DNA from 3 places in the Bacillus sp. UNC322MFChir4.1 genome. Region 1 is predicted to be linked to each of the others. Evidence: predicted binding sites of a transcription regulator. Region 1 holds the regulator's gene; each other region holds the start of a gene.

Evidence for each region. Region 1 encodes Rex, which represses fermentation and respiration genes when NADH is low (regulators of the CRP and FNR family bind a similar motif). Its sites were predicted from a motif close to TTGTGAAATATTTCACAA; they were not measured.
Region 2: pflB (formate C-acetyltransferase) is a predicted target of Rex. The motif match lies at 3,842-3,859, and genes of this name have one in related genera.
Region 3: BR72_RS11445 (L-lactate dehydrogenase) is a predicted target of Rex. The motif match lies at 1,837-1,854, and genes of this name have one in related genera.

What each region holds. Positions count from the first base shown of each region.
Region 1 covers NZ_JQKQ01000052.1:3,390-11,771, reverse strand. The annotation lists gene guaA (glutamine-hydrolyzing GMP synthase) at 1-1,093, opposite strand, end outside; purine riboswitch at 1,245-1,346, opposite strand; gene groL (chaperonin GroEL) at 2,040-3,677, opposite strand; gene groES (co-chaperone GroES) at 3,716-4,000, opposite strand; gene BR72_RS16385 (CPBP family intramembrane glutamic endopeptidase) at 4,439-5,167, shown strand; gene BR72_RS16380 (YdiK family protein) at 5,170-5,367, shown strand; gene BR72_RS16375 (redox-sensing transcriptional repressor Rex) at 5,394-6,023, opposite strand; gene BR72_RS16370 (ABC-F family ATP-binding cassette domain-containing protein) at 6,207-8,132, shown strand.
Region 2 covers NZ_JQKQ01000030.1:32,894-41,275, reverse strand. The annotation lists gene BR72_RS12655 (diglucosyl diacylglycerol synthase) at 1-269, opposite strand, end outside; gene pflA (pyruvate formate-lyase-activating protein) at 682-1,413, opposite strand; gene pflB (formate C-acetyltransferase) at 1,481-3,730, opposite strand; gene pyk (pyruvate kinase) at 4,226-5,641, shown strand; gene BR72_RS12635 (hypothetical protein) at 6,023-6,592, opposite strand; gene BR72_RS12630 (serine hydrolase domain-containing protein) at 7,104-8,291, opposite strand.
Region 3 covers NZ_JQKQ01000025.1:28,388-36,769, reverse strand. The annotation lists gene BR72_RS11465 (MBL fold metallo-hydrolase) at 1-521, shown strand, start outside; gene BR72_RS11460 (TetR/AcrR family transcriptional regulator) at 525-1,082, shown strand; gene BR72_RS11455 (hypothetical protein) at 1,179-1,364, shown strand; gene BR72_RS11450 (spore coat protein) at 1,378-1,626, shown strand; gene BR72_RS11445 (L-lactate dehydrogenase) at 1,947-2,897, shown strand; gene BR72_RS11440 (PTS sugar transporter subunit IIC) at 2,918-3,931, shown strand; gene BR72_RS11435 (phosphatase PAP2 family protein) at 4,030-4,671, opposite strand; gene BR72_RS11430 (arsenate reductase family protein) at 5,329-5,694, shown strand; gene gcvH (glycine cleavage system protein GcvH) at 5,736-6,119, shown strand; gene BR72_RS11415 (toprim domain-containing protein) at 6,562-6,906, shown strand; gene BR72_RS11410 (thioredoxin family protein) at 6,918-7,217, shown strand; gene BR72_RS11405 (hypothetical protein) at 7,372-7,716, shown strand; SAM riboswitch class I at 7,843-7,950, shown strand; gene BR72_RS11400 (methionine ABC transporter ATP-binding protein) at 8,215-8,382, shown strand, end outside.

The sequences.
Region 1 (8,382 bases):
TATTTAGTGGTTCAATTAACTTGAACTGCATATCTTCTGGAAGTCCACCAACGTTATGGTGAGACTTAATTGTTTGTGCAGTCGCTGTACCACTTTCAATAATATCTGTGTACAGTGTACCTTGTGCTAAGAAGTCCATTCCTTCTAATTTAGAAGCTTCATCATCGAATACATAAATAAATTCGTTACCGATGATTTTACGTTTTTGTTCTGGATCTTCAACACCTGCTAATTTGCTCATGAAGCGTTCTTGTGCATCCACTTTAATAACGTTCATGTGGAAGCCTTCGCTAAATGTTTTCATAACCCCTTCAGCTTCTCCTTTACGAAGTAAGCCATGGTCAACGAAAATACATGTTAATTGGTCACCGATTGCTTTATGAATTAATACAGCTACAACTGAAGAGTCTACGCCGCCGCTAAGTGCACATAATACTTTCTTGTCGCCAACTGTTTCACGAATCTTTTCTAATTCTACTTCAATGAAGTTCTCCATATTCCAGCCTTCAGTACAACCACAAACACCGAATACAAAGTTCTTAATTAAATCGTTACCGTGCTCAGAGTGACGCACTTCTGGGTGGAATTGTACACCATATAAATTTTGCGCTTCATTGCTCATGCCAGCAATTGGACAAGAGTCACTTGTTGAATCTACTACGAAACCTTCTGGTAAACCTGTTACTAAGTCACCATGACTCATCCAAACAACTTGTTCTTCTGGAAGGTTTGTATATAATTTCGATTGGTTCTCTACTTTTAATACTGCTTTTCCGTACTCACGATGGTCTGCACGTTCTACTTTTCCACCAAAGTGTTTTGTCATTAACTGCATGCCGTAGCAAATACCGAAGATCGGTAAGCCTAAGTCAAAGATTTTTTCATCACAGTGGAATGCACTTTCGCCATATACACTGTTCGGTCCACCAGAGAAGATAATTCCTTTTGGATTCATCGCTTTAATTTCTTCTGCTGTAATTGTATGTGGATGAAGTTCACTATACACGCCAAATTCACGAATGCGACGCGCAATTAACTGGTTATACTGACTTCCAAAATCTAAAACGATAATCGTATCGTGCTGTTTCTTCAAAATAATCACCCCATAGTTCTGTATATAAACATTTTCACCAATTTGGTAAAAACAATTACCAATATAATAAAAAAAGCCAGTCCCCTGCCCTCAGTCTCATAACAAAGAAAAGGCAGGGGCCTAGCTTTATAAAGGAATTTGTTCCTTATAAATATAGACGCACTGCCTTCATAGTCAGGTTGTTTACGGTAACCCGGTAGAGACTCTCAATCCGTATTATTGAGGATATATGAAGGAACGTTTAATATTATCTTTCTAGATTCTAACAATGAAACGTGAATACGGTCAAGGAGAAAGCGACAAAATTCTACAGAAATTATTTCCCTATATAGCAAGACCACTCTCATCGATTAATATCAAATACGATTCAACGCAAAAAGACTACCTCCTTTCATTAGGAAATAGTCTTCTTACTAGCTATTTTTAACTTTATTCAAATAAAGACGTTTTTTACTTACATAAACCAAGATTTAAGTATCAGTAGAAAGAAACAATGTGTATACCGCACTCTGCGTAATATTATTATCTAAAAATAAAGAAATTCCATCAGTTCGCGAAATCACATCTCCAGTTATTACACTAGTCCAAGTAACTGTAGCATCTGGCGTTATTACATAACGAGAATTATCAGATAATTCAACCATTAGGGAAAGAAGGTAGTGACAATGATATCTTCTCCAATCATCCTAAAATACTTTTGCTACTCATTTCTTTGTTAGAAAAAATAGATTTAATTAATAGTATGTAGTGATTTGGTTACGTGACATATACTATAGTTCCATATAATAAAAATGTGTTAAGTTACGTAAGAAATAAAAAAAGAAGCTTCCCACAAGTTTACTCAACTCATGAGAAGCCTCCGTTAAAAGCCTCATGTTAACAAAATATTAACAATCCACTCTCATCTTACATAAAACCCTTATATATCAAGGGGTGAAGCGGCTTATTACATCATGCCGCCCATACCGCCCATGCCCATGCCGCCCATGTCAGGCATTCCAGAAGCACCAGCTGGTTCTGGTTTGTCAGCAACTACAGCTTCAGTTGTTAAGAACATTGCTGCAACAGATGCTGCGTTTTGAAGAGCAGAGCGAGTTACTTTCGTTGGATCTACGATACCAGACTCAAGCATATTTACCCATTCGCCTGTTGCTGCGTTGAAACCAACGCCAACTTTTTCGCCTTTTAAGCGCTCTACAACTACAGATCCTTCTAAACCAGCGTTCACTGCGATTTGACGAACTGGCTCTTCTAAAGCACGAAGTACGATGTTAATACCTGTTGCTTCGTCGCCTTCAGCTACAAGACCAGCTACTTTCGTATATACGTTCATAAGCGCAGTACCACCACCAGCAACAATACCTTCTTCTACTGCTGCACGAGTTGAGTTAAGTGCATCTTCAATACGAAGTTTGCGCTCTTTCAATTCAGTTTCAGTTGCTGCACCTACTTTAATTACAGCTACGCCACCTGCTAATTTAGCAAGACGTTCTTGTAATTTTTCACGATCGAATTCAGAAGTTGTTTCTTCTAACTGCGCACGAATTTGACCGATGCGAGCTTCGATTTGTTCTGTGTTTCCAACACCTTCAACAATTGTTGTGTTTTCTTTCGTTACAACAACTTTACTAGCGCGTCCTAAAGATGCGATAGTTGCAGATTTTAAGTCACGGCCTAACTCTTCTGTAATCACTTCGCCGCCAGTTAAGATTGCAATATCTTCTAACATCGCTTTACGACGATCACCGAAGCCTGGAGCTTTAACAGCTACCACGTTGAACGTACCGCGAAGTTTATTTACTACTAATGTAGCTAACGCTTCGCCTTCTACGTCTTCAGAGATGATAAGAAGTGGTTTACCTTGTTGTACCACTTGCTCTAATACTGGTAAGATTTCTTGAATACTAGAAACCTTTTTATCTGTAATTAAGATAAATGGGTTATCAAGAACTGCTTCCATTTTATCAGAATCAGTAATCATGTAAGGAGAAGCATATCCACGGTCGAACTGCATACCTTCTACTACATCTAATTCTGTTGTGAATCCTTTAGACTCTTCTAATGTAATAACGCCGTCGTTACCAACGCGCTCCATTGCTTCTGCAATTAATTGTCCTACTTCTTCGTCAGCAGCAGAAATAGCAGCTACTTGTGCGATAGAAGATTTACCTTCAATCGGTTTAGAGATTGTTTTTAATTCTTCAATTGCTGCTACAACAGCCTTTTCAATACCTTTACGAAGACCCATTGGATTCGCACCAGCTGTTACGTTCTTTAAACCTTCACGAATCATCGCTTGCGCTAATACAGTTGCCGTTGTCGTTCCATCACCAGCTACATCATTTGTTTTGCTAGCAACTTCTGCAACTAATTTTGCACCCATATTTTCAAATGCATCTTCTAATTCAATTTCTTTTGCAATTGTTACACCGTCATTTGTAATAAGCGGAGAACCGAATTTTTTCTCAAGTACAACGTTGCGACCTTTTGGTCCAAGCGTAACTTTTACTGCGTTTGCAAGAGTGTCGACACCGCGAAGCATCGAACGACGTGCTTCTTCACTAAATTTAATATCTTTTGCCATAATATTTGACCCCCTTGAATTTTTAAAGATTTATATAATTAACCGATAATTGCTAAAATGTCGCTTTCACGTAAAATTAAATATTCTGTACCTTCGTATTTCACTTCAGTACCTGCATATTTTGAGAAGATGATACGATCTCCTGTAGCTACATCTAAAGCAACACGCTCACCATTTTCAAGCACACGACCAGTACCAACCGCCACTACTTTACCTTCTTGTGGTTTTTCTTTTGCAGTGTCTGGTAGCACAATGCCACTTGCTGTTTTTTCTTCTGCTTGAACAAGTTCAATAATAACGCGATCACCTAACGGCTTTAGCATGAACAACAACCTCCTCAATTTATTATGTAAATTTTATATTTATTAGCACTCTGATACTCCGAGTGCTAACACACTTATTATAATAAAGAATCTCATTTTCTTTTGCAAGTGAAAAAATCGTAATTTTTCGGAAAACTATCCTAGCCCCTCTCCCACTTGTTCCAAAGCATTTATACCCTACTTAATAATTACACAAAGGAAGATACATTGATATATAAATCTATTTTTCTTTTTCGACATATAATGACCACTTGATGCCCTCGTCCTCCTCTAAAAGAAAGGAGGTTTTATGTCGTTTGCTAACTTTCATATGATAGAGATTCCATCTTTTTTTCATCTTCACCTATGTTACAATAAGAAAGATGCCATAAGTTGTTTTCTCTATGGATAGAGCATTTTCCTTTTTCTTTACAAAAAATCCAAAAAGGAGTTATGGAATTGAAGAGACAATATTGGTGGGTTATTGTTACATATATTTTGATGCAATTATCAGGTATAGTTGGAGGATTGATTCTTCTAAAAAGCGGAGTATACAATAATGGGCACCGGACCCTTGATGAAAAAATCCAACTAGCTACTGCACATTGGGGGCTGATAAGCTTCTTTATCGCTCTTATTATCATCCTTGTGTTACTACGTAATGATACAGAATCTGAAAAATGGAATCGCGGAAAAACAAATCTCCCCGCTACGATAGGGTGGATTATTTTAGGAGTTTTCCTTGCCTTATTTGCCCAGGTCATTGCTGGCACAATTGAAACACAAGTTTTTAAAATTAAAGCGGAATCTGAAAATACACAAAACATTATCGGCATTATAAGAGCTGTGCCATTATTTATGATTGTTTCATCTATATTTGCCCCTATTCTTGAGGAGATTGTATTTAGAAAAATTCTATTTGGCACACTATATAAACGATATAACTTCTTTATCGCAGCAATCATAAGTTCGCTTATATTTGCTATCATTCATTTTGACCCTACACATTTATTAGTGTATATTTCCATGGGGCTTGTTTTTTCATTTTTATACGTACAAACAAAACGAATTATTGTACCAATTATGGCTCATGTTATGATGAATACAAATGTTATGTTAATTACATTCGTACTTCGTCCCTATCTAGAAAAAGCTGAAAAACTGCAAGGATTCATCGGAGGATTTTAAACATGCGAAATTCACCATTTGTTATGGCAACTTTGTATTTTCTTCTAGGGTGTATTTTTACATACTTAGCAATTACAAGTGTAAAAGATACAATTTGGAACTTTTACACAATACTACTTGCTATAATGGCAACAATTGATTTTAATTTTGCACTTCGCATTCTTTTTTCTAAAGCGAAAAAAGATAGTAAGAAGAAATAATAAAAACGCAGGAATTTCCTGCGTTTTTATTGTGGATAATTTTTTAAAAAGTACACGAGCGTTTGTAATTCTACTGCTAAATCAATATGATGAATTCGAATATGTTCTGATAAATTTAACCTAGCAGGTGTAAAGTTTAAAACACCTTGTATGCTCGTATGCGATAAGCGATCTGCTACAGCTTGCGCAACAGAAGCAGGCACTGTTAATATTGCCACTTTTATATCACCGGATAGTCTCTCTTCTAATTCATCCAGATGATATACTGGAATCCCGCCGATTTCTTTTCCAACTTTCTCTTCATCAACGTCAAACGCCATCTCAATTTTTGTATTATTATTTTTCGTAAAATTGTAATGTAAGAAAGCTGTACCTAAATTACCTACCCCTATTAACGCTACGCGTGTTACATCGTCTTGATCAAGTGTTTCGCGGAAAAACGACAATAAATAATTTACATTATAGCCATATCCCTTTTTCCCTAATGCTCCAAAATATGAAAAGTCTCTTCGAATTGTCGCTGAATCCACCTTCACTGCTTCGCTTAATTCTGCTGATGATACGCGTTGCTTACCAGATAACGATAGGTTTTGGATAAATCGATAGTATAGAGGCAATCTTTTGGCAGTTGCCTGCGGAATTTTAGGCTGCTCCATGCAACCCCCTCCTCTCTTCCTATCTGTTCAAGTGATTGAAACATGTACGGAAGTTTAGCATTGATAGTTTTCCTTGTATAATAGAGAGAGAATTTCTCTATTTATGTTCAACTATACACTATTTTTAGTATGATTGAGAAATATAATCATGGCAAAGTTAAGAAAATATTTGAGGTGAAAACATTGATTTTACTACAAGTGAATAATCTTTCCAAGCTATTCGCGGCTGAAGTGATTCTTTCAAACATTAAGTTAGAAGTACAGACGCGTGATCGCATTGCACTTGTCGGGCGTAATGGCGCTGGAAAGTCTACATTATTAAAAATTATTGCCGGAGAATTATCCCATGACGGCGGCGAAATTATAAAGCCGAAAGATGTATCTATCGGTTACTTAGCACAGCATACCGGTCTTGAAACATCGTTAACGATTTGGGATGAAATGCTAACGGTATTTCTTCACTTACAACGTATGGAGAAAGAACTCCGCAGACTAGAGCAAGAAATGGGAAAAGAAGAAAATTTCACAAATGGAACCATTTATGAAAAATTGTTAGCAGAATATGATCGCCTACAATTAAATTATAAAAATGAAGGTGGCTATCAATACGAAGCTGATATTCGCTCTGTTTTAAGCGGGCTTGGTTTTCCTCCTGAAACACACAAAACAACAATCTCAACACTAAGCGGTGGACAAAAAACTCGCTTAGCCCTTGGTAAGCTATTATTGACGAAACCAGATTTGCTTATTCTCGATGAGCCAACCAACCATTTAGACATCGAGACATTAACGTGGCTTGAGCAATATTTACAAGGTTATCCTGGTGCTATTTTAATCGTTTCACACGATCGGTACTTTCTAGACAGACTTGTCACGCAGGTCTATGAGATTTCCAATAAACAAAGTCGAAAGTACACAGGAAACTACAGTAGATACTTAGATCTTAAAGCGTCCCTATATGAACAAGAGATGAAACGTTATGAGAAGCAACAAGAAGAAGTAACAAAATTACAAGAATTTGTCCAAAAAAATATCACTCGTGCTTCCACAACAAAACGGGCGCAAAGTCGCCGAAAACAATTAGATCGTATGGAACTTCTGGACAAACCAATCGGCGATACAAAATCCGCTTCTTTCCACTTTGATATCGATAAACAAAGTGGTAATGATGTATTACAAGTAAGCGATGTGACAATTGGCTATGAGAATGAGCCCATTATTCAAAACATTCGTTTCCGATTAACGCGAGGTGATAGTGTTGCGCTCGTCGGTCCAAATGGAATTGGAAAATCCACCTTATTAAAATCTCTTGTGGATAAACTTCGTCCTTTAAACGGTACTATTTCGTTTGGTTCTAACGTTTCTATCGGATATTATGACCAAGAACAAGCAAACTTAACATCATCAAAACGTGTATTGGATGAACTTTGGGATGATTACCCGCTACAACCAGAAAAAGAAATTCGCACAGTACTTGGGAATTTTTTATTTTCTGGTGACGACGTTCTTAAACCTGTTTCTTCTTTAAGCGGTGGACAAAAGGCACGTTTAGCTCTCGCAAAACTTATGATGCAAAAATCAAATGTACTTATTTTGGACGAGCCGACCAACCATTTAGATTTAAGCAGCAAAGAAATTTTAGAAAATGCGCTCATTGATTTTCCAGGAACAATTTTATTTGTTTCCCATGACCGCTATTTCATTAATCGCATTGCCACAAAAGTTCTTGAGTTATCCCCAGGCGGAGCAGAGGAATACCTCGGTGATTACGATTATTATGTAGAAAAGAAAAATGAAATGCTCGAACGCGCCGAACTTGAAGAACTAGAAACAAATAAACCTGTACAAAAACAAGTGGCGCAAGAAAAATTAAATTACATCGAAGAAAAAGAACGTAAAAAGCAAGAACGCCAACGTATGCGTAAAATTGAAGAACTAGAAGAAAAGATTGCAACAATTGAAGAACAAATTATGGCATTAGAAGAACAACTTTGTCTTCCAGAAGTATATGCTGATTACGAAAGAGCCAGTGATATTACAACAGAAAAACAAACACTTCAAGAACAATTGGAAGCATGTATGGAAGAGTGGGAAGAATTACAACTGTAAAAAGGTCAGTGGTTACACTGATCTTTTTATTTATCCACAGAAATATTCACATATCCACCTCTGTATTTTCAGGAAAAACAAAAGTTTTCCACATTATCCACAAAAACAATAATATTTACCCACAATTTATACTCACAAAAAAACCTATATTATCAACAGATAATATAGGTTTTATCCACAGGTTGTGGTTAATTCTGTGTATAAAATTATAACTTTTATCAAAAAAAGATTTTTCTATCCACATACCTTT
Region 2 (8,382 bases), on a different contig from region 1:
TTGGCATACCATGATGCGATTTTTTTATCGTAAATCTTCTCAACACCATAATAAAATAAGCGGTATAGCTCTTTCCCAATTGTATAGCTTTTTAAATATAAATATTTTGTAATGTCTGTTATGACAGGATGTGATTCACTAAAAAGATCGCATACAATTACATCCTTAAGTCCTCTTTGACGAAATGTTTGTTCTAATGTTTTTGCCACTTGGACATGACCGTTACCGTAATGTGCTGTTAATATTAAAACCTTGGGGTTTTTAATCAAACAAATCCACTCCTAGCTTTTTCGGTCCTTTATATTGCATCTGTCACAATATAAAAAACAATTTCCTTATAATTTTGCAAGTTTGTATCCCAACGGTTTACCGCTGGATATGTACCTGTCGTGGATATACAAAGCATATGTTATTGACCCCTTAATCCCATCTGCTCATATCTTAACATTATACTTTCCCATAACTGCTTTCGCAATAACTTGACGTGTCTCTATACTTCATGATACGCACTACACTATTTCTTAATTCTTTCTATTGTTTCGTTTTCCCTTTACATTTTCGTAAATTTATCCATATCATTTCTTTACAAAAATAGTCATTATATAATATAAGTATACTCTTTTCCTTATCTTTGCTCTACTATTTATCGAAAGAAAGAAAAAAGCCTAATCCACAATTGGATTAGACTGCTCCTAAAATATTCTTTGCTTTTTGAACGCTTTCTTCCGTTGGAGGCTCTACTCCTTCAAGAGGATACTTGTGACCTAGTGCCTCCCATTTATAAACCCCTAACTTATGGTATGGCAATACTTCTACCTTTTCCACATTACCAAGAGTTTGAATAAAGGCCGCCAATTTCTCTAGGTCTTCTGTACTATCAGTAACTCCAGGTACAAGTACATGACGCACCCAAATTGGTTTCTTTTTATCTGATAAATAACGAGCAAATTGTAAAATATGTTCGTTCGGTTTGCCCGTTAATTTGCGATGTCTTTTTGAATCAATATGTTTTAAGTCAAGTAATACCAAATCTGTATATTCCATCAAAATATCTAGTTTTCTTTGGAATTCTTCATCTTCAGAATAACATCCTCCGGAAGAATCAATTGTCGTATGAATGCCGACCTCTTTACATTTCTTAAACAGTTCAATCAAAAAGTCTAACTGTAATAGCGGCTCACCGCCACTTACAGTAATACCACCGCCGGAAGCTTCCATAAAAGGAGTGTAACATGTAACATCCTGCATCACTTCTTCAACTGTTATTTCTTTCCCTTTACCAATTTCCCACGTATCCGCATTATGACAATATTGACAACGTAGTAAACACCCTTGCGTAAAGATGATATAACGAATCCCTGGGCCATCAACAGTACCACAAGACTCAACAGAATGAATTCTTCCTTTTACCATGTTACTTCCTCCTCTATTAAAACAGCTCCCCTCTGCCCTGATGAAAAACAGAGGGAAACTTTTTTACTTACATGCTTTCGTGCATTGTACGGTTAATAACGTCAATTTGTTGTTCACGAGTTAACTTAATGAAGTTAACAGCGTAACCAGATACACGAATTGTTAATTGTGGATATTTTTCAGGATGTTCCATTGCATCCATTAATGTTTCACGGTTAAATACGTTAATATTTAAGTGATGTCCTTCTTTTATAGCATACCCATCTAACATAGATACTAAGTTGCGAATCTGTACATCTTCTTCTTTTCCAAGCGCTTTTGGAATAATAGAGAATGTGTTAGAAATACCATCTCTTGCCTCTTCATATGGTAATTTCGCAACAGATAATAATGATGCTAGTGCACCTTTTGTATCACGGCCATGCATTGGGTTTGCACCTGGTGCAAACGGTTCGCCGGCACGACGGCCATCTGGTGTGTTACCAGTTTTCTTACCGTATACAACGTTAGATGTGATTGTTAAGATTGACATTGTATGAACAGAGTTACGATATGTTTTATGTTTACGAAGCTTGTTCATAAATGTTTTTACAAGGTTTACTGCCATTTCATCTACACGGTCATCGTTGTTACCGTATTTAGGGAAATCTCCTTCAATTTCAAAATCAACAGCAAGACCATTTTCATCACGAATTGGTTTTACTTTCGCATATTTAATTGCACTTAAAGAGTCAGCTACTACAGATAATCCTGCGATACCTGTTGCCATTGTACGAATAATCTCTGTATCATGAAGTGCCATTTCGATACGCTCATAGCTATATTTATCATGCATGTAATGAATTACATTTAATGTATTTAAGTAAAGACCTGCTAACCATTCCATTGTCACATCGAATTTACGCATAACTTCTTCATAATCTAATACTTCAGAAGTAATTGGTGCATATTCAGGTGCAACTTGTGCTTTTGATTTTTCGTCTTTACCACCGTTGATCGCATATAATAATGCTTTCGCTAAGTTTGCACGTGCTCCGAAGAATTGCATTTGTTTACCAATTCTCATTGCAGATACACAGCAAGCAATACCGTAGTCATCACCATATTCTGGGCGCATAATGTCATCATTTTCATATTGAATTGCAGATGTTTTGATAGACATTTTCGCACAGTAGTTTTTAAAGCCCTCTGGTAATTGTTTAGACCAAAGAACTGTTAAGTTTGGTTCTGGAGCTGGTCCTAAGTTATCTAATGTATGCAAGAAACGGAATGAGTTTTTCGTTACTAATGGACGACCATCAAGTGAAATACCACCGATAGATTCTGTTACCCAAGTTGGGTCACCAGAGAATAATTCATTATAATCAGGTGTTCTTGCGAATTTCACAAGACGTAATTTCATAATGAAGTGGTCAACAATTTCTTGTGCTGCTTCTTCTGTTAATGTACCGTTTGCTAAATCTCTTTCAACATAGATATCTAAGAAAGTAGATGTACGGCCAAGGCTCATTGCTGCACCATTTTGCTCTTTAATTGCTGCAAGATAACCAAAATATAACCATTGGAATGCTTCTTGTGCATTTGTTGCTGGTTTAGAAATATCAAAACCATGAGAAGCTGCCATTTGTTTTAATTCTTGAAGGGCACGCATTTGCTCAGATAACTCTTCGCGTAAACGAATTGTCTCTTCGCTCATTACACTGCTCGTTAAGTTTAAATCTGCTTTTTTCATTTCGATTAAACGATCAATACCGTATAATGCAACGCGGCGATAGTCACCAATAATACGACCACGGCCATATGCATCTGGAAGACCTGTAATAACGCCTGATTTACGAGCTGCTCTCATTTCTGGAGTATAAGCATCGAATACACCTTGGTTATGCGTTTTACGATAGTCTCTGAAAATACGGCTTAGTTCTTTGTCCATTTCGTATCCGTAAGCTTCACAAGATAGCTCTGCCATACGAACACCACCGAATGGTTGTAATGAACGTTTGAATGGTTTGTCAGTTTGGAAACCAACTACTTTTTCAATATCTTTATTTAAATATCCTGGACCATGTGATGTAATAGTAGAAACAATTTCTGTATCCATGTCAAGGACGCCGCCATTGTCACGTTCTTGTGTTGTTAAATCCATTACTTGATCCCAAAGTTGTTTCGTCGCTTCTGTTGCTTCAGCTAAGAAGGTATCATCACCTTCATAAACGTTTATGTTATTTAAAATGAAGTCGCGAACATCAATCTCTGCTCTCCACTTTTCACCTTTAAAGTTTTCCCATGCGTTTTTTACATTTTCTAATACTTCAGTCATCCTAATCTCCTCCATTTTATGATTAGTACAGGACTAAGAATTTTTATATAACAGCTTACGTATTTAGGATACTACTTTTTTGAAAACATGAACGTTTAAGTTGTGACATGTTTGTGAATAATTGAGCATATCACTACAATCGTAGTGGAAACTCTGTTGAAAACTTTGGTAAATCAACCTCTCTTTTCATAATTTCATCTTTTTGGCATCTTAATCAGGAAATGTTTTCCTGTAACATAAAAGTCGTACCTATCACAAACTGTAATACTAATTCCTTATATTCTGTTATAGTTTTTTTGGAACAGAATTAAAAAAGTTATACCTGTTTCGATACAACTTCTCCATTATGAAAACCACGTTCTTCTATATACATAGGACTATATCCAAAAACAACACTTTTAACAGTAAATAATACAAATTACATACGTATACATGAAGTACACCTACAAGTGCAACATATTAAAATGAAGCTTCTATAAATAGGAGGAATTTGATATGCGAAAAACAAAAATTGTCTGCACAATTGGACCTGCATGTGAACAATACGAAACACTGCTCTCTTTACTAAAGTCTGGAATGAATGTGGCTCGGTTAAATTTCTCTCATGGAACGCACGAAGAACATCAAGTTCGGATCAACACAATTCGAAAAGCTGCCACAGCCTCTCAAAATAACATTGCGCTCTTACAAGATATTAAAGGACCTAAAATTCGCACAGATGAATTTGAAGGTGGCCAAGCAGAATTACGGGAAGAAGAAACGGTTATTGTTTCCATGAAAAAAGTGCTCGGAACATCTCAACGTTTTTCTGTCACTTATGAAGGTCTATATGATGATGTAGAAATAGGATCGCATCTATTACTCGATGATGGATTATTAGAGCTAGAGGTAACAAAGAAAGATAATGGCGAATTACAAACGAAAGTTATACATGGTGGAATCATTAAAGATCATAAAGGTGTAAACGTACCAAATGTAAAAATCCGCCTGCCAGGTATTACTGAAAAAGATAAACAAGATATTCTTTTTGGCATAGGGCAACAGGTTGATTACATCGCAGTCTCTTTTGTACGTAAAGCTACCGACATTTTAGAAGTACGCGATATATTAGCAGCGTATAACGCCTCGCATATTCGTATCATCGCAAAAATTGAAAACCAAGAGGGAATTGAGAATATAAAAGAAATTGTCGAAGTTACAGATGGGATTATGGTTGCACGCGGTGATATGGGGATCGAAATTCCGGCAGAATATGTACCAATCATTCAAAAACAATTGATTCATACTTGCAATACGCTAGGAAAACCAGTCATTACAGCAACACAAATGCTCGATTCTATGCAAAGAAATCCAAGACCAACAAGAGCGGAAGCATCCGATGTAGCAAACGCCATCTTTGACGGAACAGATGCGATTATGCTTTCTGGAGAGACAGCTGCCGGTGAATATCCAGTAGAAGCTGTACAAATGATGGATAAAATTGCTCTGCAAGTAGAAGAATCTTCTTTATTTCAAAACCAAAAGCAGTCTCTTCACAATGACCATAAACAAATAACAGAAACAATTGGAGCTGCTGCTGTCCAAGCAGCTTATTCTTTACAAGCAAAGGCAATTTTAACACCAACAAAAAGCGGTTATACAGCACAAATGATTTCAAAATACCGTCCGAATACACCAATTATCGCAACAACATCTGAACAATCTGTTATGCAGCAACTCGCACTCGTCTGGGGCATATATCCACTTTTCACTCCCCAAAAACAAACGACAGATGAAGTAATTGAACAAGCAATAAGTAAAGCTAAAGAACGACAGCTTGTCTCTATGCAAGATATCATTATCGTAACAGCAGGTGTCCCTGTTAACGAACGTGGCACAACAAATCTACTGAAAATTGAGGTTGTGAAGTAATAAAAAACGATAAATTCTTTTCTTTTTAAAGGGGCGAGAGAAGCAGACAGGACCTGTTCCCTGTTTTAAAACAAAGGTAGAAAACAAGAGCAGGTCTTGTTGCATTTTGCATAACCGCAATTTCTATGGTGAAAAACTTAAATGGATTCATATATAAGATATTTCCCTACCCGCTAGTAAAGTAAAAAAGAGGATGTCCCAAAAGTTTCACCTTTCGGTACGATTCAGCTCAGTGAATCGACTGTTTATATGTCGAATATAGTCGAGAAGTCTTTAAATCGTGTCGAAGCGCCGATATATTGCAAAGAAAGGTCGATAACGTGAAAAAGGAATGACCCAAAAAGTGCTTATATGTTTTTTGGGTCAGCTCCTCCACCATATCTAATTATTTTTCAACGTTAATATTGCGGCTACCGCATAATATAAAGCTTTCTCATACTTCGCATGTTCCACAACTGATAAATTAACAAGCGAGCCACCACTAGCCGAAAAATACTCAATTGCTTCTACTGGAATCGCATCTTCTTTTACTTCAATAGCACTACCATCATTCCATTGTCCCTTTTGGATATTCGCATACAAATCTCCAGTAATCTCACCAATTTCTTCATCATGCTCAGACAGTAAGAACCACTTCAACTTTTTTAAGCTCAACATTTGTTTCAACCCAGCGATCTTATTCCCTGCCAAGTCATAAAACGTATATGAAAAAGACATGCCTGCTTTTTGTTTTACAATCAGCATCGCCTCGCCCAATTCGTTATACAAAACAAAACGTTTTTCAATCAATGCGCTCAAAAAAAACGATACGGAAATCTTCCATAGCCTTTGCAGTTTTGTTTCATATTCTTCTCTTAAAATCCCCATTGTATTTCCATCCATCGAAAAGTATGTAACTGTAGTCACGTAAGATACTTCTCTTCGCACAACGAATCGCTGGTGTTGTAGCATCGACGCGGCCCCTTCGATCCGAATTGTTGCGCCAATTTTCTTCGCTCTCCCTCTTTCTACAAAACTATAAATCATAAACAGGCAGGCTGTTACTATCATGCTAACAAAGGGCATTGTATCTTTGTTCCACTGGAAATGCGGCGTTCGAACATACTCAAGGATAAACGCTATAATAGCAAGTAAAAATATAAAAATAGAAAAAAGAAAAAACCTTTTTCCATTCCTGGCATGATGCTCATGGATCCCCATATTTATCTCCTTATTTTTTACATTTTTTATCATTATCTCATGCTTTTCCAAAGATTTAAATTTATTTTAATTTCCCAACATAGAAGTCGAGGCTATGCAGACCTGTTCTCGCTTCCTCCCTTTGTTTCAAACCTCGCACGTGGCAGAAACAGGCACTGACCGCTTCTATACATGGCCAGGCATAGAAAAGTTTTTTAGGTTTTGTTTTTCACAAAAATCCCCATATAAAACTACAAAAAAAGCTATCTCGTAAGATAGCTTTCTAACCTTCCTCATGCCGTACCATCGTATAAATATCATTACTTACAACGCCAAACGACTTAATATTATTTTGAATATTTGATAATAACACAACATATGTATTTCCATCTTTACTAAAACTATTTAAACAATTCCATCCTGGCATAACACCATGATTTGAATAACTGCCAGGGTTCACATACCAACCAAAACCATACTCCTTTTTAACTGCGGTAAACATTTGTTGATAACTATCGCTTGAAATCAGCTTTCCTGTAAACAAAGCTTGATCAAATAAATATAAATCATATGCAGTCGTGTATATATCACCGCAGCCAAATAATTGCGACATACTCGGTACAGCTGGTGTTGTCATTTTATTGTCTACTATTTTATAACCAGTAGATGGATATTTTCCTTGTTGAAACTGATCACCAAATCCGGAATGTTTCATACCGACAACTTCAAAGATATTCTTTTGAATATAATCTTGAAGGGATTGTCCACTCACTTTCTCGGCAATATACGCAAGCACGGAATAGTTAGAATCGGAGTATTTCCATTGTGATCCGGGCGGGAATGCCAACTTTTGCTTTCCTATTCTTCTAATTAATTCCTCATGGGTGATGCTCTCTGATCCCTCGCTGTACTCCGGGATCCCTGATGTATGTGTAAGAAGATGCACTAATTTAATCTCTCCACCTCTTGGAAAATCAGGAATATATTTCGCGACCGTATCTTGTATGTTTAATTTATTTTGTTCTTTCAATTGCATAATTGAAGTTGCGACAAAAGCTTTTGTAATAGAACCAATATAGTAGGATGTCTCTGAATTATTAGCAACTTTTTTTTCTTGATTGGCAAGTCCATACCCTTTGTTTAAAAGAACCTCTCCATTTTTCACAACAACCGCTGTGCCGCTAAAGTTTTTACTCTTCATATACTCATCTAATTGAGCATGATTATTAATTTCTTGCGGAGGTTGCTCAGCTACCACTTCTTCTTTTGGTTTCTCTACAACTTCTTCTTTCTTTACTTCTTCTTTCTTTACTTCTTTTTTCACTTCTTTTTCTTCTTCTTTCATCGCTTGCAAAGTTGCCTTTTCTTTATCATGGGAAGTAATTTTCGCATACCCCCAATATACCAAGGCAAACAACAGACTAAGAATAATCGTTCGTTTTACATATACAATTGGTTCGCGAGTTTTCATAACAATAAAAACCTGCCTTTTCACATAGTTGCTCATTTCACATCTTACTTTATCACGCAACCAATGTTTTACCAATGCTATGTACAAAAAA
Region 3 (8,382 bases), on a different contig from region 1:
ATCACATCGGTGCACTAGACGCATTGAAGGAAGTACTGCCTAATGTTCCTGTTTATATTTCTAAGCGGGATGCTAGGCTGTTAGAAGGAGATACGACATTACAAAGAGATGAACCGAATACGCCAATAAAAGGCGGTGTCCCGAAACAAGTGAAGACAGGGCCAGATGTTTTATTAGCGGATGGGGACCGAATTGGATCGCTTCTTGCGATTATGACGCCGGGACATACACCAGGATCCATGTCGTTTCTTGATACGCGAAATAACGCTCTTATTGTGGGGGATGCCTTTCAAACAAGAGGGGGCATGGCTGTTTCGGGACAAATGAAATTTTGGTTTCCGTTTCCTGCGATGGCAACGTGGAGTAAAGAAGTAGCATTGCAGAGCGCAGAGAAGCTAAGATCCTATGAACCTTCCTTACTTGCAACAGGGCATGGAAAAATGATAAAGGATCCAGGCGCTGCAATAGAGCTTGCTATTAAGGAAGCAAAGCGAAATGTAGAAAGTATGAAGGAGGGTTAATTTATGTCACCGAGAATCGGACTTACATTACAGAAAATTGTAGATACAGCGGCAGAAATCGCAGATACAAATGGCATACAAGAGGTAACATTAGCGTCATTATCGCAAAGGCTCGGAATACGTTCCCCCTCTCTATATAATCATGTGAAAGGGTTACAAGATGTACGGAAAAATCTTGGTATTTACGGAATAGAGCAGCTACACGGGGCGCTGAAAGAGGCGGTAGAGGATAAAAGTATGGACGAGGCAATTTACGCATTAGGAGAAGCGTACGTATCGTTTGTCCGAAAACATCCTGGATTGTATGAAGCAACTTTTTTACGAGATGAAGAAGTGCAGCAAACGGGGGACGGAATTGTAGAGCTTTGCCTTCAAATTTTACAGCAATACGGATTAGAAGGAGAGAAAGCATTGCATGCGACGCGCGGAATAAGAAGTATTTGTCATGGTTTTGCTTCGATTGAACAGCAAGGTGGATTCGGGTTGCCGCTGGATTTAGATGTGAGCTTACATTTATTATTGGAAACATTTATTAAAGGACTGCATGTGATGAAAGAATAAAACCTTAGAAGCGATTCTAAGGTTTTTTCGTGCATACAAATTCCCAAAAAAATAAATACTAAATCGTGAATGAACAAAGAAAGGAAGGCTGTTACAATGCAAAATTTAACTGAACTTGAAGTAGAGAATTTACGTCATCTGATTGGCGGGCATGCAACAGTTATTAACAAATTACAAGAGTATGCACAGACATGTACGGATCCGCAGCTTAGGCAGATTCTGCAAAAAGATGTGCAAGATGCCCAAAATACGAAACAACAATTAATGTCTTTTTTAGGATAGGGGTGTAGAGAACATGAATGAAAAAGATATGGTAAATGATTATTTAGCTGGGTTAAATGCAAGTTTAACGGGTTATGCAAATTATATTGCGCAAGCGAATAATGAACAATTACATCAAACGTTAATTCAAATTCGTAATCAAGATGAAGTAAGGCAGCGCAATCTATATGAGTATGCGATGCAAAAGGGCTATTATCAGCCAGCAGCGCCAGCTAATCCAATGGTTGTTCAGCAGTTAAAGAATCAATTAAGCGCGCAATAAAGTGAAACTTCCATTAGTGACGCTTTTCTCACTGCTGGAAAGCCCGCCTATCTTCTTTGTTTCTCTCTCAATCTTGAGGTGAGGGTCTAGCGGGATAAGAACAGACATATTTCAAAACGGGTAACGTAATTGAGACGTTACTCGTTTTTTTGTGAAGGTATCGGGGCTTTGTCGAAATTATGTGAAAAGGGACATAAAATGTCCATAATATTGTGAAATAGTTCACAAGTTGTACATGGTTTTTACGGTGAAAACTTTTATAATAAAAAGTGTAAGATACATAAAACAAAGAAGATTACATAGAAACAGGAGAGATGGTTATGAATAGAAGTACAAGAAAAATTGCAATTATAGGTACAGGATTAGTTGGATCTAGCTGTGCGTACTCTATTGTGAATCAAGGAATCTGTGAAGAGTTAGCGTTAATTGATATTAATCATGAACGAGCAGTTGGCGAAGCGATGGATTTGTCTCACTGCATTAATTTTACAAATACAAGAACAAAAGTATATGCAGGCGATTATGAAGACTGCAAAGATATGGACATTGTCATTATTACAGCAGGAGCTGCTCCAAAGCCAGGACAAAGTCGTCTTGATACTTTAGGAGCAAGTGCAAAAATTATGGAAAGTGTCGTATCAGGAGTTATGGAAAGCGGCTTTCAAGGTATTTTCTTAATTGCTTCTAATCCAGTTGATATTATTACTTACCAAGTTTGGAAGTTATCAGGTCTTCCGAGAAACCGTGTGATTGGTACTGGGACATCTTTAGATTCTTCTCGCTTAAAAACAATTTTGTCTGAAATATTTGATGTGGATCCTCGTAGCATTCATGGTTACTCATTAGGAGAACATGGCGATTCACAAATGGTTGCTTGGTCTCACGTAACAGTTGGTGGAAAACCGATGCTACAAATTTTAAAAGAGCAAAAAGAACGCTTTGCGGATATTGATTTAGATTCGATTGTTGAACAAACATCAAAAGCAGGTTGGGAAATTTATAAACGAAAAGGAACAACATACTACGGTATTGGGAACTCCTTAGCTTATATTGCACGTTCCATTTTTAATGATGATTATCGTGTTATTGCGGTATCAACAATCCTAGATGGTGAATATGGTGAATATGAAATTTGTACAGGTGTTCCAGCCATCATAACAAGAGATGGTGTGAAAGAGATTGTTGAGTTGAATTTAACAGAAGATGAAGAAAGAAAATTCGCAGCATCAAATGATATTTTACGTGACTATATGAAAGTAATTGGTTACTAAACTAGAAGAAGGTGAAACAGATGAAGGAATACATCATGCCTCGCATATTTAAAGGATCTGCAGGAATTGCACAAGGTATTTTCGTAACTCTTGGAATTGGTCTACTTATTGAGAATATAGGAAGAATTGTTGATATTCCGATGTTAATTACAATCGGAGTTGTTGCAAAATCACTTATGGCGCCAGCAATTGGAGCAGGAATTGCTTTTATGCTCGGAGCAAATGGACTTGTCATTTTCTCCGCGATGGTTGCAGGAGCGATTGGGGCTGGAGCGATTTCGATTACTGCAGCTGGTTTAATGATTAAAACTGGTGAACCAATCGGTGCGTTAATAACAGCGACATTAGCGGTTTATATCGGTAAACGTTTGAGTGGAAAAACAGCATTAGATATGATGCTCGTTCCATTTGCGGCAATATTAGGTTCAGGTTTAGTCGGTATTTGGTTATCTCAAAATATTACTCCGGTCTTAAATACAGTTGGCGCATTTATTAAGGATAGTTCAGCTGGTAGTCCGTTTATCGCGTCTATTGTACTTGCAGTTGTTTGGGGATTGTTATTAATTTCACCAGCTTCATCAGCAGCTTTAGCAATTGCACTTAGCTTAGACGGCGTAGCGGGCGGTGCGGCACTTGCAGGATGCGTCGCTCAATTTATCGGATTCGCTGTTATTTCTGCTAAGGAAAATAATTTAGGCGGTATTTTAGCACAAGCTCTTTGTACACCGAAAGTACAACTTCCGAACATTACTAAAAATCCAATGATTCTTGTACCAACTGTTGTTGCGAGTGCGATTGTCGGTCCTGTATCAGCACTTGTCTTCCAAATTACAGCAGGAAAAGAAATTGCAGGCCTTGGACTTAGTTCTTTAATCGCACCAATTAACTTAATTTCAAGCAAAGGATTAAGCGTTGTTCCAGCGATCGTGATTACTTATATCGTAATTCCAGTAGCTGTTTCTTATGTACTGTATATTATCTTGAAAAAAGCAGGTCGCATTAAACCTGGCGATATGACTGTACCACAATCTTAAAACTAGTAAGAGTGTTACAAATATGCCAATTTGAAAATCTCCTCTTATATAGAGAAAAGCAGACTGAAGAAGCCACAGTCTGCTTTTTTAGTTATAGATTATGCCTCGGCTTGCACCGTAATCTTTTGTTCACGTGATTCAAATACATAGTGCATAGCAGCATAGAGGAAGCTCCCTAGTACAGCACCTGCTACAGCATCTACAAAGGCGTGTTGTTTTGTAAATAAGGTAGATAAAATAATGAGCACACCAACAAATGTTAACAGGGCGTACACCCATTTATTTTGTTCCTTTCGCTTGTAGGCTGTAATCATAATGACAAATGTTGTGAGTACGTGAATGCTAGGAAAACAATTCACCGGTTGATCGATACTATAAATATAGCGCACTAAATTCGCAAATACATCATTGCCGATGACTTCAGGGCGTGTTACGGTTGTTTGCCACATATAATAGACGCTAAAGGAAGTGAGTTTTCCAAATAGTACACTACTTAATGTAACGTAATAGAGCTTTCGATCTGCAAAGCAGTAATAAATAAGAGCCCCATATAAATATGGAAACCAAAGTAAATAGGGAACGATAAATTCTTTTGTAAATGGAATCCATTCATCTATTTTTGTTGTTACATTTACAGCACCTACAGTGGATTGATTTAGCACGTCATAAAGAGCACTTACAGGTATGAGTAGGAGTAGATAAAATAATGGAATAAAGGCTGAAAACTTATTGTTTTTCATAGTAATTCTCCTATTTGTAATGTAATAACTTGGAACTTGAAAAATTATAATATAAAACATGTAAATGAACCATTGATTTTTCTAACATTTTTTGCAAATAAGCTTACAATTTTGTCACTGTACAAATTGAAAGATTGATTAAAAACCCTTTTCTGTTTAGAATGGCGAGGGCATCTGGCCATGTGTAGTAGCGGTCAGGGCCTTTTTTTGCCACGTGCAAGCTATGTTGTGTTCTGCATAACTGCGATTTATATTTATCATATTTGCAGGTATCGATATGGGTGAAGCGATTTTTAAACAAACGTTTGTTTAACATGTATGTTCTGTTTGGCTGCATTAATCAAACGTTTGTTTAATATGTATGTTCTGTTTGGCTACATTAAACAAACGTTTGTTTAAAAGATTAGAAATAGGAATTTCACCGTTTACATACCTTTTCTTTATGTGCTATAACGTATAAAGCAGAAGAATGAATATAAAGTTTCAAGTGATACATTAGGTTAATTTTTTCGCGGTAGTAACATGTTTTTAAGGATTTATAAAAAAATAAAAATTTTGAAGGATAAAATAATTTTTTAGCGAAATAAGTAAAAGTTTGAAATAAAAAAATATTTTTTATATGATAAGGGTAAAGGTTAGTGAAAAGTAGGTGAATGTATGTCAGTAACATTTTATTCATATCCAAAATGTGGAACATGCCAAAAGGCAAAAAAATGGTTAGACGCAAATGATGTAGCACATGAAATGGTTCATATTGTCGAAAATCCACCATCTAAGGAGGAACTTCGCAGTATATATGAAAATAGTGAATTGCCATTAAAAAAATTCTTTAACACAAGTGGGATGCGATATCGCGAGCTTGGGTTAAAGGACAAGCTAAAAGATGCAAGTGAAGAGGAAATGTTAGACATGCTTGCTTCTGACGGCATGTTAATTAAACGACCAATTGTAACAGGCGGTAATGATGTAACGGTTGGCTTTAATGAAGAGCAATTTGAAAGCGTGTGGAAAAGGTACCAATAAGGTGCTTTTACATAATTAATACATTCATTGGAGGTACAGACATGAGCATTCCAAAACAATTACGTTACTCTGAAGAGCACGAGTGGGTACAAGTTGAAGGCAATCAAGTTACTATCGGTATTACAGATTTCGCACAACACGAATTAGGAGATATCGTATTCGTAGAACTTCCTGAAGTTGGTGCAACAATTGCAGCTGACGAGCCATTCGGTAGCGTAGAGTCTGTTAAAACAGTTTCTGAATTATACGCACCTGTAGCAGGTAAAGTTGTAGCAATAAACGAAGACTTAAATGACAAGCCAGAGCTTGTTAACGAATCTCCATACGAAGGTGCATGGATGGTTAAAGTTGAGCTTGAAGATGCAGGTCAAGTAGAGAAATTATTAACTGCAGAACAATACGAAGAAATGATTAATCAAGACTAATCTGAAAAGGACAGCTGTGAGCTGTCCTTTTTTATTTGTGCTGTTTTTTAAAAGTGATTGAAAAATAAGCAAAAAAACCTGTCTTTTTAGGTGGGCGAGAGCATCTGGTCATGCATAGGAGCGGTTAGGAGCTTTTCCTGCCACATGCAAGGATTAAACCTAAGGGAGAAATTGAGTGCAGGTCATCTTTGTTCTACATAATAGCGACTTAGCTGTTGGAAAATCAAAATGGATGTATATAGAACATAGTTTTTTTCTACTTAGAAATGATAGGAATGGAGCTTTTCTTAAATATGTTTCGGAACGAGCCACTTATGCTTTTCTTATTGTCCAGCTCCGCTTTTCTTTACAAAAATAAACAGGAAACAACATTGAAATATCGAATATACTATATACTAAAGCTAATGTTATATCATAGTATACGGTGATCGGGTGATGCCAAGTGGTCTATGTAGAAAAAGTAATTATTGTTGAAGGTAAGTCAGATAAGCGAAAGATTGAAACAATTATTAGAGAACCGGTGGAAATTGTTTGTACAAATGGTACAATTGGTTTGTCAAAAATGGATGAGCTCATTGACCAGTTGTATGATAAAGAAGTATATGTTCTTGTGGACGCGGATGATGCTGGAGAGAAATTGCGCAAACAGTTTCGGCGAGAATTTCCACATGCTGAACATATTTACATTGATCGCTCATATCGAGAGGTTGCGACTGCACCACCATCTCATTTAGCGAACGTTTTATGGGGAGCCGATATTGACGTCTATACAGAATTTTTACGGTAAGGAATGGTACGATGATAGATTGGACAGGACATGAAGCAGAAGTTGCAGTTAGAGACCAAGAAAAAACGGTGTTATATGTATATACACCAATGTGTGGTACGTGCCAGCTTGCGAAAAAAATGCTAACGGTTGTTGAAGTAGCGTTGCCTCATTTAGAAATTGGAATGCTGAATGTAAATTATGCACCGCATTTTGCGCGGGAGTATCAAATTGAAAGTGTTCCGTGTTTACTTATATTTGAGAAGAATAAACTTGTAAAGAAAATATATGCATTTCAATCTGTGGAATATTTATATATGGAATTACAATAGGCGGCAAAAAAATTGCCGCCTCGACATATTTCTTGGGAAATAGTGAGAGATAAATGGTTTTTTATACAGCATTTGTCGAGAGAATGATACAGGAGAGTGCGTAATAAAGATGGAATGGTAATATGTAAAACGTGATATGGGGAGTGTGATAAAGATGACATTGTATTCACTGCTTCAATCATTTGTAACATATGCCAATACGCAATATCACTTAGAACCACTATTACCACAATTTGAAAAGGTTGTTTGTTTTACTTTCCAAGATGAATGTTATTCATTGAATATTTCAAGAGAGAAAATTGAACTTATAAATGGTGCGGTGGGAACTGAAGAACTTGTTTGTTTTCAAGAAACAGATTTGCGGTTGTTGATTACAGGGCAAGTACGCTTGCAGTCACTCTTGCGCAGAAATGCAATTACATATAAAGGGACATATCGAACGATGCTATTATTAGAATCTGTATTTCATATTTGTAAACCGCTACAAATGGGTGCTTAAATTTCAGAAAGTTTATTCTTTGCGAAAATTTCTGTTGACATCTATTTCATGCGTTGATACAATTCAAAACATAAAATAACGAAAACTTAATAACGATAAAATCAGACGAAATTTATATCTGATTTTCTCTTATCAAGAGAGGTGGAGGGACTGTGCCCTGTGAAACCCGGCAACCGTCAACTTATGTTGAAATGGTGCCAATTCCTGCAAAGCGAATGCTTTGAGAGATGAGAGGAAAGGATAATGGTAATTTGTGTATAAAAAACCTTTCTGCTCATTTTCAAGCAGAAAGGTTTTTTTTGTTGTTTCGGTGTAGGAGGACACTTGAACGACAAAACTTTTATAGAGTGATAGCGGGAAGCCGCTTACGCTTTTTATGTAATCCAGCTTCAGCGGCTAGAATCTCCGGTCGTTTCGCTCTCTCGGTCGAGAGCTCCAACGTCCTGCGATTCTGAACGAGCCGCTTACGCTTTTTAATTTAAAAAAGGGGTGACATCGATGATTATATTAGAAAATGTAAGGAAGATATATCGTTCTAAACACGGTGATGTTACCGCTGTGGATGATGCGAATTTACAAATAGAAAAGGGCGAGATTTTCGGGGTGATTGGCTATAGTGGCGCTGGAAAGAGTTCGCTAATTCGTTTGTTTAATCAATTGGAGAAA